Regions from separate parts of the Terribacillus sp. JSM ZJ617 genome, predicted to be linked through region 2. Evidence: riboswitches for the same ligand, from Rfam matches in the RefSeq annotation. Region 2 holds a riboswitch; the other holds the start of a gene.
The links. A riboswitch is a leader RNA that binds a small molecule or an ion and turns the genes downstream of it on or off. The one in region 2 is predicted to bind S-adenosylmethionine.
Positions count from the first base shown of each region.

Region 1: it holds a riboswitch for S-adenosylmethionine, as region 2 does, so the genes downstream of both, ACH6C1_RS10585 (cyclase family protein) here and ssuE (NADPH-dependent FMN reductase) in region 2, are expected to answer to the same signal.

Region 1 is NZ_JBISEQ010000002.1:842,322-850,083, forward strand. It holds gene clpX (ATP-dependent protease ATP-binding subunit ClpX) at 1-76, opposite strand, end outside; gene tig (trigger factor) at 478-1,767, opposite strand; gene ACH6C1_RS10570 (tetratricopeptide repeat protein) at 1,912-2,895, opposite strand; gene ACH6C1_RS10575 (hypothetical protein) at 3,036-3,383, opposite strand; gene ACH6C1_RS10580 (glycosyl hydrolase family 28-related protein) at 3,492-4,658, opposite strand; gene ACH6C1_RS10585 (cyclase family protein) at 4,733-5,470, opposite strand; SAM riboswitch class I at 5,556-5,642, opposite strand; gene ACH6C1_RS10590 (nuclease-related domain-containing protein) at 5,747-6,607, opposite strand; gene ACH6C1_RS10595 (cell wall hydrolase) at 6,745-7,185, opposite strand; gene ACH6C1_RS10600 (SGNH/GDSL hydrolase family protein) at 7,321-7,762, opposite strand, start outside.
Region 2 is NZ_JBISEQ010000002.1:78,994-86,755, reverse strand. It holds gene ACH6C1_RS06680 (LLM class flavin-dependent oxidoreductase) at 1-109, opposite strand, end outside; gene ACH6C1_RS06675 (MFS transporter) at 127-1,392, opposite strand; gene ssuE (NADPH-dependent FMN reductase) at 1,405-1,956, opposite strand; SAM riboswitch class I at 2,047-2,153, opposite strand; gene spoVE (stage V sporulation protein E) at 2,306-3,409, opposite strand; gene murD (UDP-N-acetylmuramoyl-L-alanine--D-glutamate ligase) at 3,481-4,833, opposite strand; gene mraY (phospho-N-acetylmuramoyl-pentapeptide-transferase) at 4,833-5,813, opposite strand; gene ACH6C1_RS06650 (UDP-N-acetylmuramoyl-tripeptide--D-alanyl-D-alanine ligase) at 5,894-7,246, opposite strand; gene ACH6C1_RS06645 (UDP-N-acetylmuramoyl-L-alanyl-D-glutamate--2,6-diaminopimelate ligase) at 7,249-7,762, opposite strand, start outside.

The DNA of each region.
Region 1 (7,762 bases), 760 kb from region 2:
ATTTACGTACTTGGTCTTGGCTTTTGCCGCAGAAGGAGCATTTAAGCTGCCCTTTTTCTTCATTAAATTTAAACATCATTTCACCCCTCGAATGTAATATCTATATATGATATCTCGAAAGATCAAACACATTCTGGATGCGCCCAGCCTTCCTTTAGCCAATCATATCAGATAACAGCAGTATTAAAAAGCAAAACACTTTTTCCAACAGTATTAGCTAAATGAACGCAGGTAAACCCTGCAAAGGAAGATTTCTCTCCAAATCAATTTGGCAAATTCTGCATACGCGAAAAAAGAGGTACGTTTTATTATGGAGTTTTTTTTGTAAAAGTCAAATCATATGTATGTAGTATATGTAAACGAAAATGCCGTTCATGCACGTAATTCCACAGAAGGGTTAACAATACCTTCTGAAAATACGTTTTATTTTTAGAAAAACAAGGCACAGTGATTGCTGCCTTGTTTTTCTATTATGTCTTATGCAGTTTTGCTGTTGTCTACCAATACATCGATAGCTTTTTGGAACTTCAGATCATCTTTGATAGCGTCTGTGTTGCCGCCAAGCATTTGAGTCAATTGCTCTTTGTCTGTTTGGTACATTTCAGCCATTTTTTCAAGCTCAGCGTTAACGTCTTCGTCTGTTACTTCAACGTTTTCAGCTTGCGCGATCGCTTCAAGTGTCAAGTTCGTTTTCACACGTTTGCCAGCATCTTCTTTCATTTGCTCGCGAAGTGCAGCTTCGTCCTGACCGGAGAACTGAGAGTACATTTCAAGAGTCATGCCTTGCATTTGAAGGCGTTGTTCGAATTCACGAACCATGCGATCCAGCTCTGTATCTACCATTGCATCTGGAACGTCAACTTTCGCGTTATCAGTAGCAAGGTTGATCAGCTGCTCACGTTTGTTGTTTTCCGCTGCATTTGTTTTTTCTTCTTGTAGACGGTTTTTCGTTTTTTCACGAAGCGCATCCAAAGATTCTACTTCTTCGTCTACGTCTTTTGCGAATTCATCATCAAGCTCAGGAAGTTCCTTTGCTTTGATTTCATGGATTTTCACTTTGAAGACTGCTTCTTTACCAGCAAGCTCCGCAGCATGATATTCTTCAGGGAATGTCACGTTGATATCGGACTCACTGCCGGATTCTTTACCTACTAGCTGTTCTTCGAATCCAGGGATGAAGCTGCCAGAACCGATTTCCAAGGAATGGTTTTCTGCTTTGCCGCCTTCGAATGCTTCGCCATCAACGAAACCTTCAAAATCGATAACGACTGTGTCGCCTTCTGCTGCAGTTCCTTCTTCTTTGACAACCAATTCAGCTTGTCTGTTGCGAAGTGCATCGATTTCTTTTTCAACATCTTCGTCAGTTACAGTAGTATCTTCTGCTTCTACTTCAAGACCTTTGTAGTCGCCAAGCTCTACTTCTGGTTTAACAGTTACAGTAGCTTTGAAGATAAGCTCTTTGCCTTGTTCGATCTGCTCAAGATCTACATCCGGCTGTGCAACAGGCTCGATGCCAGTTTCTTCAACAGCGTTCATGTAAGCACCTGGAAGAACGATATCAATCGCATCTTGGTACAAAGATTCTACACCGAAGCGTTGTTCGAAGATTTTACGTGGTACTCTTCCTTTACGGAAACCTGGTACCTGAACTTGTTTAACTACTTTTTGAAACGCTTGATCAAGCGCTGCGTCCAATTCCTCAGGAGATAGGGTGATTGTTAAAATACCCTCGTTCTTGCCTTCTGTTCTTTCGAATTTTGCTGACATAATATTCCCTCCAACATCTATCGTTTGTTACATGTTAATCGTTCTCAATTCTAGCATAATATAAGTTATTAACTAGTACTGGTTTACAACCATCTTATTATAACATATTCATAGTCGCTTTCAACACTAACGATACGAACTCTGTCATTCCTCGGCGACAGTCAGATATTTCGCTTCCAATGTAATGATCTCTTCCATCATGGAAGCGATTCTCTGTGCTTCCTTTTCGGTAACAGCGGGCTGATCGATTTGCAGATAACTGCTTGCCAGCTTCTGAAGCGCAGCAGCCAGAACAGCACCGTCTTCTTCTGATGGAACCATTGGATATCGTACATACATATAACGTTGCAATAGCTTATACACCAGGTCGTAAAGTGATGGATTCTGCTGCTCAAGAAGATGCAAATGCTGCAGTACCTGTTCCATCCCTTCCGATTTATCGACCGTTGCCAGCTTTTCCGGGACAACTGTCATCGTTTCTTTCATCTTATGTATCGTGACTGGGAATTCGATTTCCTGCTTGACTAGCCACTCCAGTACGGCAGTCTGTACAACTGGATCTGATTCCTCATCAAGCAGGAATGCTTCCATCTTCTGTACATGCGGACTGACATCAAACGAATGGCATTTCTGGATGAGCTGCCATTGAAGGGCAGCATCCTGGTCTTTGCGTGCTTTTTCGAAATTATGTATAAGCTGATCTGCAGTCGTTTGATTCTTATCTTCTGCCATTTTACGGCTTACCTTCTGCAGCTGGTCAAACGATGTCTTAAGCGGTGCCGGTATTTTCTCTGTTGCATACACCTCGTCCAGCAGCTCCACTACTTCGTCGTAGCGCCCAAGCTGGAACAGCAGTGTCAAATGAATATGTAAGTATTGCAGGTAATCCTTATCCCTGGCAGCCAGCAGCTGCAAGGACATCTCTTCCGCCTCTTCATGTCTGCCCAGCTCCATTAAACATATCAGGCGCCCAGTCAGAATTTCCGGCTGACGGTAACCATAATCGAGAAGCTGTTCAAACTTCCCAATTGCATCGGTATAATTCTTCTCCTGCAGCTCCTTCATCCCTTCCCGCTCCAGCCGCGTCTTCAGACCCGGGAACAGGACAACATTATTCTCTTTATCCATCGGCAACATCCTCATTAGATTTTCAGTTAGAGACCCAATAACAGCTATACCCTTAAATGTAACAAAGAAAACGCAGATTGCAACTTAAAAATGGCAAAAAGCTGTGAATCCGTGCATCCACAGCCTCTTAATACTATTCCCTACTTTTCTTGGGGATCCTCAGACCGAGGTCTTCTGAAGGGTATAACATTGTCCATGCGGAGAGGTGTAGCATCGTCTTCCTCTACTTCATCGAGAAAATCAAACAACCGCTGCTGCATATCACCCAGCTCAGAGGCCGTACCACTTTCATCACCTTCCTGGTCATAGATATTACGCTTGATCTGAAGGTAAAATTCCTTCAAGGGCTTATCTGTATATTGACTCAGAAGCCGATCAGATAATGTATATTCCTGCTGCAGTTCCAGGTCATAGATGCGGACCATGAAGTATTTCCCGAAAGGAACGGATCCAATAAACCGATAACGTTTCGTCTCATCTAAATACATAGGCCACCTCCAACAAAAGTGTAGCATGTATCGACTCCCATATGCATATTTTCTCCATAATATACAGAAAACTTACATTTAATTAACTATTATAATCGAGGTGACTGCCTAGAAGGAGCGGCTCTGTTCGTCCGCTGTACCTGTAACAAGAACCCCTCTTCCGGGATAAGATTCCACATGATTACCACGCAGGTATGCACCAGTTATAGGTGACTGCTCATCACCTTTCAGCCTTATCGCTGAGGCATAATTTCCGCCGCCGCAGATGGTGTTCTGTATGACCAGGAAATTCTTGATAGGGTTGCTGCGCCCAGTAGGACGGTTCTTGCTGTCCGTGTCATTTCTGCCGTCTACATGATTTGGATGAATAGCAATCCCACCACCACATGATTCTATTCGATTATTGTAAAGAACAACATTCCGCCATGAATAAGCACGGACAGCCCATTGGAGCGTTTCCTTCATTACATTGTCTGTCACGAAAATACGTTCATGCCATCTGTCTGCTGTTGCAGAGTGTGATCCAATAGCCCTTCCCCAGCTTCCTTTTGTCTCAGACGGCCCAAAACTATTGTGATGAACCCAAATATCCTGACATGTTGTGTGGTCGAACACAGATCCTCCCCACGGGAAAACCCTGCGTGCTTTAGCTAAATCAAGCTGAATTGCTTCACTGTATGTGCGCTTTCCCCCACGGTCATCATAGCCGAGGAACTGACAATGGCGCACTTCGATATTACGTACAGCATTCAATTCGATTGCATGCCCTCCGCCATGTTCCACCAGCCGCAGCTGTTCGATAATCACATTCTCCGCATGCGCCAGCACAAAGCTAGTGCCTCCACGGTAGGCTGGGTAGTTTGCATCCCACGTTCCGCCTCGAATGATCAGATTGCCATTGCCGCTATAAGAACGCATTCGATTCCGCCTGCGTAAATTTAGCAGCATCGGTCCATGATGCTTTTTTCGGAATATAGAATTATCATCCGCCTCAAAGAACGTGTTTGGCTTGAGACGTAAAGGACGTCGCAGTGTGTAAAGTCCTGGCGGAAAGACAATATGTATGCCCTTCTTTCGATCAGCCAAGTTCAACAGCTGCTGAATACCTTTTGCATCATCATGTCTTCCATCCGCTCTGACCAGCGGGTGATCGGTTGCTACTACTGTATAAGCTGACTTTAACAATTCATCTAAATGATTGCTTGTTCGGCTTATGTCTCGAAGCTTTTCTGCCAGTTGACTGAAAACAGCTGGTAACTTTTGTTCCTTATCCATCCTGCCGCCTCCATTTCGTGAGTATTTTATCCATTAACCGAATTGGAAACGGCTTAATCATATGGAGAGCAACTTTATGGCAAGACCGCAAATGAACGAACAGGAAATCCTGACGCTTTTCCTGCTTTCGGAACGATATTAAAGATGAACGCACCTTTTTCTGGCAGCTGATCCAAGTTCGTCAGCAGCTCCACTTGATAGGAATCCTGTTCCAGCACATAATATTCACCAAGCAACGCACCGTTTTTCTGAAAATCGACTGCTGCATCCGTATCAAATGTCTCATGTCCTACCGCTTTGATATTACGTTCTTCATACAGGAATTTCAGACTATCCAGTGACCAGCCAGGGGAATGACTGTTTCCCTGTTCATCTTTATTATCCATCTGTTGCTGATTTGGCCAGCGCTTGCTCCAGTCCGTGCGTAAAGCAACAAACGTGCCAGGCTCAATCTTGCCATATTCTGATTCAAACGTCAGAATATCATCCACAGACAGTGAATAGTCATGATTTGCAGCAGCTTCTTTGGATTTATCAATTACAACAAGCGGTAATACCAATTCTTTCAGATCGAGTTCTTCTAAATATCGTGTATCCCGCACAAAGTGGATCGGTGCATCCAGATGCGTACCGTATTGTCCCGGAAAAGTAAAGCTCTGGGCGAAGAAGCCATCTTCATGGGAGAATAGTGTTTCGAACATTGCAGAATTGAATGCCGAGAAATGCGGAGACTCAGGACCAAATGTATGCGTCAGATCCACCCACTTCTTTTCTCTTAATACTTCCAACGCTTTACTCAATTCGTTTGACATAAACTCTCACCTCATATAATTAGTTTAAGAGAACACAAAAAACCTCTCCTAAATAAGAAGAGGTTTGCTACATTATGTAGTCCGATTCTTATCTAGTCTGGAATTAGCACAGTACATATAGTCTGTTGCTGAAGCTTCATTGGGCCAGTCCCTCCGCCTCTCTTGATAAGAGAATATTCTGTTAACTAATACTATATAGTAAAACCGCTTAACAGTTCAAGAAAATTAACTATAGCTAGTTATATATTTGGCGACTGCTATCATTGCTCGAGCCCACTATCCTCTTTGATGTTCATAACAATAGACATTCCCGCTAAATCGATTGTGATTAGCCTTACAGAAGGACTCTACCTTTTTAGAGACTGCGACATTACAGATGTAACATTTGGCATTGGTAGACTGTACAGCAGATGTCTCTTTATGTTTCTTCTGTTTCAACGCTTCAATATGCTCTTTTCTAATATTAGGATCCTTTATGTTCTTTTCACTTAATATACTGTGCATACGTGAAATATCTTCATCAGAGAATATAGGAGAATTGCTCTGTACTCTTAAAACATTCATTTTTCTGTTTATGTACTCCGATAATTCCGTATCATAAACGATGAGATCATTCGATTGAACTTTTCTCAGTTCTTCATTCACTTTAAACGTACATCTTCTAGTAAATGAGACAATGGAAACAATATTCGTGTCCTCTTCTAGTGATAGAATCGATTTTAGTGCTTGGACATGTCCATAATTTTGATGAAAAGGATTCATCATCGGAAACTTTCCATTCACACTCCACTTTTCTCTATTTCGATCACCATATATTGTTCCGGCGTAATTTTTTGTTTCAACTACAAATATCGCCCTAGAGGTAAAAATGAAGTGATCAATTTGTGAATATCCTGATTTAGCACGAGAATTAAGGATTAATACGTCACTTAAATAACGGCTGTCCTTAGGAAGCTGATCAAGCTGTATATTGATTTTGTACTCTCCAAGTTCGCCAATTCTGGTTGAATTTATTTTAGGTTTCTTTGCTTTTGATTCTGTTTTAGGTTTTTCCGATTTTACATTTGATTTCTGTGACTTAGATTTTTTACCAAACAACTTTTGAAACAGTTTAATCAGCCTCTTTTCAATTACCACATTCAAATCTGCAGTTGTAAAAAATATAATATAATAGGATAACCTTACCATAGTTTAAATGTAATAATATGTATTAAATTAGATAAATAAAAAAGGAACACCTTATAATAAGGTTATTCCCTTTTTCACAATTCATGTTAACCCATATAAACACTGTCACACGTCCCAGCCTGCGGCTCATAAAAACAATGGTCTTTAAATTGACCCGCAAAAGGCTGACCGTACCATGTCGGAGGGCATGGTGCATACGGGTTAAAATACCAAAGCGCGTACGCAGCAGGCTGTTGTCTCCAGGATTTCAGATTCCTTTCTGCCAATCTTCTTTCCTGCTCACGTGCTCGCTGGTAAAACACATTTCCTTTCTGAACAGCCTCAAATGAGTAATTCCCGCCTTGTATTTGGAAAATAACATCGTTAATCGATCTTACATCTGCAAAATCCAAACAATCAGCTACAGCACGATTTACAATGACATTCCCTACAAACAGCATTCCCAGCTGCCCTTCCCCTTCGGCTTCTGCACGCATCATTCTAGCCATCAAATCAATGTCCGAACTATTGTATTGTACTCTCGCCATGTTATCACCCCACATACAGCGTATGAAAAAGACCCGCTTTCATGTCATTGTATTAGAGGAGGGCTTAGTCATATGTGTGGAAAATTCATTTTTTCTCCCATTCCACACCAGTGTTTTCTATAGGACCAGATAAAATCAATTATGTTCTGCTGCAAAATAGGCTTCCAGCCACGTATCAGCCATCAGTCTATTACCGGCGTCCGTCATATGCACACCGTCTGTTGTCAAATCCGTTTGCGCCGTTTGCAAAAAGGCGGTATGAGTCGGGACGAGTCTCGCGCCATACTTTGCAGCCAATTCCCTTACAATTTCTACATAAGGAATCAACATTTGATTTCCTTTTGATTCATTATTTTCCTCGATAATGGTCGGCTCCATAAGGTAGAGCTCCGCACCAGTATGTTTTGTTTCAGCCAGGATCTTATCGAAGACTTCTCTGAATTCATCCGGATAAACCTGCTCCATTTGAGGCTGATCCAGCTGTCTCCATACGTCATTGATTCCAATTGAAACAGAAATTAAGTCAGGCTTTAATGAGAGCACATCTTCCTCCCATCTTGCCGCCAAATCGGTAACT
Region 2 (7,762 bases):
AGTCCTTGTAACGATGTGCCTGATCATCAGGATGTGTCCATAACCCAGGTGATTGATGTCCAACGCAATTCATATCAAAAGCGTTCAAAAAGATCCGTTTGTTTGTCATTTGAAATCCTCCTTTAGTTATCTGACAGCAAGCTCTTCTGAGGCATGTATTTGTGCTTTCGAAGCAGGGGTTAGAAATGGTGTTAACAGAAAACTAAGTGCATATAAAATGGCAAATCCCCATACCACACCGATGATTCCTAAGTAATTATTCAGTACTCCGACAAGCACCGGTCCCAGAAACTGACTGGCTCCAGCACCTAAATTAAGTACCGAGATCGCTGCACCGCGATTAGCTGGAGCAAGCGTCGGCAATATAGCAGACAGCGGAACAAAAGCTGCTATTGCAGCACCGAAAAGAATAGCGTTCAGCATAAGAAGAGGGATATTTGCTCCGAATGCTGCCGGGATATAGTAGTAAAGCAAAGAACAAATAGCTGCTCCCACACAGCCAAACCAACGGACTACCTTGACCCAGCCGATTCGGTCACCTATCATTCCAAACAACACCCCTGCCGCCATATTGCTGATGGACTGAATTGCCCAAAGCTGGAGCCACTGACTCGTCGAAATATCCAGGAAACTTGTGAAGAATCCTGGCATCACAACTACGAAACCATACCATCCTGCTGTATTGATTGTCCGAAGCAGACCTCCAGCAGCAACGCGAGGGCTCTCCCAAAGAATCGTGATTCCTTTAAGTGCTTCTGCCCATTTATTTCCCCGGCTTTGATCCTGAATCCTGACCCCCTGCCGATCTTTGTCATCGACTAATGCGACACCTAAAATTCCACCAAGGATGATCCAAATAAGCGAGCTCCACAATGTGGCCATTTCACCGATGTATGGCAGTAAAATACTCGGATAATAGGAGCCAAGAAAACCAATTCCCCCAGCAAACATAAAGAAGAACCATCCCATTGCTGTTGCAAGCTTTTGCTTTTCCGTACGGTAGGCAATCCAGACAATAAAAGCGAAAGCAAACAGAGGGTAGCCAAAACCGCGCAATCCGTACATAAGCACCATCATTGAAAAGCTTTCCATGTAAAGCCCCAGATACAGAAAGCCTATTTCAAAAACAACCCACGTCACAAGCCCAATCAGCATCGTTTTCCGAGGTCCGATGACTTCTCCTAGAACACCAGCCAGCCAGGAAGCCAGTGTAAGCACAATCCCATAAGCACTGAACATAATAGCTGACTGATTGGTAGTGAAGCCAATGTCGACAACATACTTGGACAGGAATGCCTGTTCGATGCCATCCCCAGTCATGAATAACAAAATCGCAAGCAACCCGCCAATGACTTGAACTGGTATACCGAACAATGTTTTCGTTGCTTTCATTACTTCCCTCCTTTACTTTGCGATACTGATAGAGTGATTTCGGCGAATCGTCTCAACAAGCTGATTAGCTTGCGTGTTAATCCTTATACCTGTTTCTGCATCTGCCACTGGTTGATCAGGATTCTCCTTGTTGATATGGTGATCACACAAATATACTCCCTGTAAAGGCTCTCCCTTAAGATTCGCAATCAAGGGCTTTAGCGCATAATCAATCGCTAACAAATGAGCCGGGCTGCCTCCTGTCATGATCGGAAGTACGGGCTTGTGCTTAAATGCATCTTGAGGCAATAAATCAAGCAATGCTTTCAACACGCCTGTATATGCTGCTTTATATACAGGCGACGCAATGATTAACCCTTTCGCGCCGCTGACAGCATGACCCGCTTGCACAATTGCAGGGCTGTCGAATCTTGCATAAATCAAATCCTCCGGCGCAAAATCGGTAACGCTGATTTCCTTGACGGTGAAACCTTGCTCTTCAGCCAGTTTGCCTGCATAATTAGCAGCCAGCTGAGACCTGGAATGTTTAGACGGGCTTCCTGATAAAATAATAATGTCAGTCAATTTTCATTTCTCCTTTTTCTGTAGTAGAGTGACTAAACGAAAAAAAGCTCTCTTTTCCGAAGAAAAGAGAGCTTGATATAATCGCCCGCACTCTTATCTTCCAAGAAATTAATCTTGCTGGATTTAGCACCTTTCTGACTTAGTCAGAGGTTGCTGAAGCTTCATCGGGCCAGTCCCTCGGCTTCTCTTGATAAGAACTGTATGAAATTGTTTATAATGATACGGGCGTTGCTAAAAAAAGTCAATAGGAATTATCTAAAAATTTTTAATATATTACTTTTTCAAATTATCTTTTTATCGGTGCATATCGAAGCTAACTTATTCGTTAGTCTAGTGATCGTCGAATTCTTCAGAGTTTGCTATACCTACTGACATTCAAAAGGATACCAACTGAGCTCAGCGTAAGTGTAAGCGATGATCCTCCGTAGCTTAAAAACGGCAGTGTGATACCAGTAACGGGAATCAAACCTATTACAACACTGATGTTAATCATACATTGGATAGCTATCATACCAGTGATGCCTAATGCCAGCAGACTGCTAAAGCCATCAGGCGCGCGAAGAGCTACTTGAATGCCTCGCCACAGAAACAGCAGGAAGAGAAGCATAACGCCAGCACCTCCGATGAAGCCAAGCTCTTCTGCCAGAATGGCAAAAATGAAATCTGTCTGCGGCTCCGGAAGATAGAAGAATTTTTGCAGACTGTTGCCTAAGCCGAGTCCCATCAATCCACCTGGACCGATCGCATATAGAGATTGGATGATCTGGAATCCTTCCCCTAATGGATCCTCCCAAGGATCAAGGAAAGCAGTAATGCGCTGTATACGATATGGCGCAGACAAAATGAGCGCTGCGAAAGCACCTAGTCCTAAAATACCGAGACCGACGAAGTGGGAGATTCTGGCTCCGCTAACTAAAATCATCACCATACAAGTAAGTACTAGAACAACACCTGTTCCTAGATCCGGCTGGAGCATTATCATTCCGAAAGCTGTAAAAACGAGCAAGAGCGAAGGCAGAAATCCTTGCTTCAAGGAAGTTATATATTTCTGCTTGGCCGAAAGATAAACAGCTAAATAGATGATCAAGCCCAGCTTTGTGAATTCAGAAGGCTGGATACTGAAGGCCCCTACCCCGATCCAGCTTCTTGCACCACCACGGACCAATCCGACTCCGGGAATCAAGACGGCAATAAGTAAAATAAAGCAAATCAACAGTAAAACCTTCGCATATTTCCGCCAAATCTCATAATGCAACCTGGAAATGACCAGCATAGCCCCTAAACCAACACCGGCGAACAATAGCTGCCGCTTGGCAAAAAAGAAGCTATCGTCAAATTTATATTCCGCCCATACAGCAGAAGCACTATACACCATGATGATACCGATTGTCAGCAGGCCTCCGATAGAGAAGAGCAATAGCCAGTCCGTCTTCGGGAGATTAGATTTACGCAAAGAAAAACCCCATTTCCTTGGATTGGAATTGGGGGTCCGCATGCAGCGAAGCGGCTGAGCAGGACAAGCCCCTACTCTAATGTATGCACCGCTTCAACAAACATGTCTCCTCTTTCTTCAAATGTCCGGTACTGATCCCAGCTTGCACATGCTGGAGACAGAAGGATCACATCGCCGCTCTCAGAGATGCGATAAGCAATTTCAGCTGCCTCTTTGACATCCTTCGCATGTTCAATTAGTTCAATCCCAGCCATATAGGCAGTCTCTCGCAATTTTTCAGCTGTTTCACCGAACACGATCAATGCTTTTACATGTTCCATGAATGGGACAAGTGTCTCAAACGTGTTACCGCGATCCAAGCCTCCTGCAAGCAGGATTGTCGGCTGATCGAATGATGACAATGCTTTTGAGGTTGCCAAAATATTGGTAGCTTTTGAGTCGTTATAAAATGCACGGCCATTAATGTGCTTTATATACTGCAGCCGATGCTCAACACCTGAGAAAGTCTTCAATACTTGCTGAATACCTTCGTTAGTCGCTCCGGCTAGCTTAGCAGCTGCTAAAGCAGCGAGTATATTCTCCAGCTGATGGCCACCGACAAGCAGGATATCTTTTAATGCCGCTATCGGTTCGTCCTTGAAATACACATGTGTATCATCATACCATGCACCATCTTCCAGCTTTCTGGAACCTGAAAAAGGAACAAGGGTTGCTTTCGCATTTTTGACGATATCACGAAGCCGCTCATCCTCCGCATTATAAACAAGATAGTCAGTTGCATCTTGATTACGGAAGATATTAGCTTTCGCTTGTTCATAATTTTCAAGAGAATGGTGATAATCCAAATGTGCTTCAAAAATGTTGAGCATAACACTTATGTTCGGTCGGAACTGATCGATACCTTGAAGCTGGAAAGATGAAAGCTCCAAAACAAGCCGGTCATCTTCTGTCGTCCTGTCGGCAACTTCGGACGCGGCTGTACCGATATTACCAGCAACAAACGTACTTACCTGGCTCTCTTTGAGCATCTCATAAGTAAGTGTTGTCGTTGTAGTCTTACCATTTGATCCGGTAATACCAATCAGGGTACCCTTGTGAAGCAAACCAGCAAGTTCGACTTCCGTCAGCACTGGAATATTTCTTTCCATTGCTGTTTGTACAATCACATTCTCATAACGAATTCCTGGATTCTTAATCAAAACATCAATATCTTCCAAAAGTTCTACTTCTTGCACACCAAGCCTCACTTGTGCACCTTTTTGCTCGAGGATTTGGACAAGTTCTTCTTGATTGGTTGTATTCAGATCACTTACCCGAACGTTGCGTCCGTGGGCAAGCAATGTGCTGGCAGCAGCAAATCCACTCTTTGCCAGGCCCAGTACAAGCACGTTTTGATATGGGAATTTGGTTTCAAAATCACTCATCATAATCCCACCTTCATGTAGACACCGATGACAGCGAATAATAGTCCTACAGCCCAAAATGTCGTTACGACACGCCATTCCGACCAACCGGACAGTTCATAGTGATGGTGAAGCGGGCTCATCTTGAATACCCGTTTTCCGGTCGTCTTGAAGGAAATGACCTGGATCATTACGGAAAGTGTCTCGATAACGAAGACACCGCCGATGACAATCAGCAGAATCTCCATTTTAGTAAGTATGGCAACAGCTGCAATTGCGCCGCCAAGTCCCAGTGATCCGGTGTCTCCCATAAATACCTTCGCAGGATGCGCGTTGAATACAAGGAATCCTAGCAAAGCCCCGACCACTGCCAAAGAGAATACAGTAATTTGTGTTTGCTGGACGTCATAGTATGCCACCACAGCGAATGCTCCGAACGCAATCGCAGCAGTACCTGCCAGGAGACCGTCCAGTCCGTCTGTCAAATTGACGGCATTGGATGCACCGACAAGCATAACAAGAATCAAGAAGAAATAACCCCATCCGAGGTCCCACTGAATCGATGTTCCCGGAATCTGTATGTACGTACCGAAATCATTGAATCGAAGCAGTGCGTAAAAAACGATAGCGATAATGATCTGACCAATCATTTTCTGCTTGGATGTTAATCCAAGGTTTCGTTTCATTGCTACTTTGATGTAGTCATCAAGGAATCCGAGCAAGCCGTATCCGATCAATACGAATAATAGCAGCCACGTTTCCAGGCTAATATGGATATTGCCTATTGCATGCATGATCCATGTAGATACGACAATGCTGATCATGATCATCACGCCGCCCATTGTCGGTGTACCCGACTTTTTCATATGGGATTTTGGTCCTTCCTCACGAATACTCTGACCAAATTTCAACCTGCGCAGAAATGGTATGATTATTGGAGAAATAAGGACGGTGACGATGAATGCTACTGCAATTGTCACAAGTAATAGTGCCACGTTCATTGATGTTTTCCTCCTTTAAAAAAGCACCCGTCCAGTGTATTACCTGGCGCCAGTGACGCCATGTTTCTGATTACCAGCTATTAATTTTCTTCCATAACAGCGATTGTGTCAAGTATGGATTCCAGTTTCATACCGCGTGATGCTTTCAGCAGGACGATTGTATCAGGCTGCAGCAATTGCAGAACTGTTTCAGCCAAAGAATCCTTGTCTGTGAAGTGAACAGCTGTAATCGATGTACCTTTTAATGCATCAGTAATTTCATCCGAATCCTCACCGACCGTAAATACGTGCGTAGTATCAGAGGTGATAGCTTCTGCAATCTGCCGATGATAGCTTTTGGATTCATCCCCTATTTCATAGATATCGCCTAGCACGAGAATACGTCTGGCAAAAGGCAGACTCTGTACTGTCTGAATTGCTGCTTTCATCGATGTCGGAGAAGCGTTATATGCATCGTTGATGATTTTACTTCCATTCTTCCCGGCAAGCTGCTCCATCCGCATTCCTGTCATTGATGGAGTATGCAATGCTTGCTGTATAAGCTGCTGACTGACACCCAGCTCTTTTCCTAGTACGATCGCATAGCCTGCATTCCGTACATTATGCGCGCCAAGCAAAGAAAATGTGTAATTTTCACCGTTCACCGAAAAAGCAGTGGCTGCATCAAGTGTCTTCTCAATCTTGAGCTGCTGCTTATTATGATCTTCAAAGCCGCACGTGATTGTTGTTTTCTTATCATGATGGAATGCAAGCAGAGGCTCATCTCCATCAATGATCAACACGCCATCTTCAGCTAAACCGGCTGTAATCTCACTCTTTGCCTTGGCAATGCCTTCCCTTGATCCAAGGAATTCGATATGCGACTCCCCGATATTTGTGATAATTGCATAATCCGGCTGTGCGATATGCGACAACAGCTCGATTTCACCGAAGTTACTCATACCCATTTCTAAAACAAGCACTTCACAGGAAGGCTGCATAGATAAAACAGTGAGCGGCAACCCGATATGATTATTCAGGTTCCCTTTGGTCGCCAGCACTTCATATTTCTCTTTTAACACGCTGGTAACTAAATCTTTTGTAGTCGTTTTACCGTTAGAACCGGTGATGCCGACAACAATCGGATCAATTGCTTCGCGATGTGCTTTAGCTAGTCTTTGCAATGCTTCCAGCGTATCATCAACCAAGAACAGCACAATACTAGAAGCAGCTTCCGGTATCGGCAATGATCTATCCCATAAAGAGGCGACTGCCCCCTGCGCTACTGCCTGCTCAATAAAACCATGCGCATCGAAGCGTTCTCCTCTAATCGGGACAAATAAACTGTTTGGAGCTTCTTTCCTGCTATCGGTATTCACTTCAGCAATGGTGAATTCCTGCTGTTTCGTAGCATCAGGGAATACATCATATAGGAAATCACTTGAAAATAGCATCGTCATTCTCCTAATCCCGCTCTTTTAATGGCTTGTGCTGCTACTAGACGATCATCGAAATCAAGAACCTGATTTCCTACGATCTGATATGTCTCATGCCCTTTACCTGCTATCAAGACGATATCGTCATTTCCTGCAAGGTCGATAGCATGCTGAATCGCTTCTGCCCGGTCTGGTACGACAGCATACTGGTCGGATTCCAATCCCCTGATCATATCCTCAAGGATAGCTTGCGGGTCCTCAGAACGCGGATTATCCGCTGTGAAAATGGATGTATCCGAATATTGGACAGCTTTTCCTGCCATAAGCGGGCGTTTTGTTTTATCGCGGTCACCGCCACAGCCTACCACTGTAATTATATTGCCCTTCACGAACGATTTTATCGTCGTCAGGACATTCTCCAAGGAATCCGGTGTGTGTGCATAGTCAACAATTACCCCAAATGACTGTCCTGCCATGACAGGCTCGAAGCGGCCTGCTACACCAGTCGTCTCATGCAGTGTACTGCAGATCGTC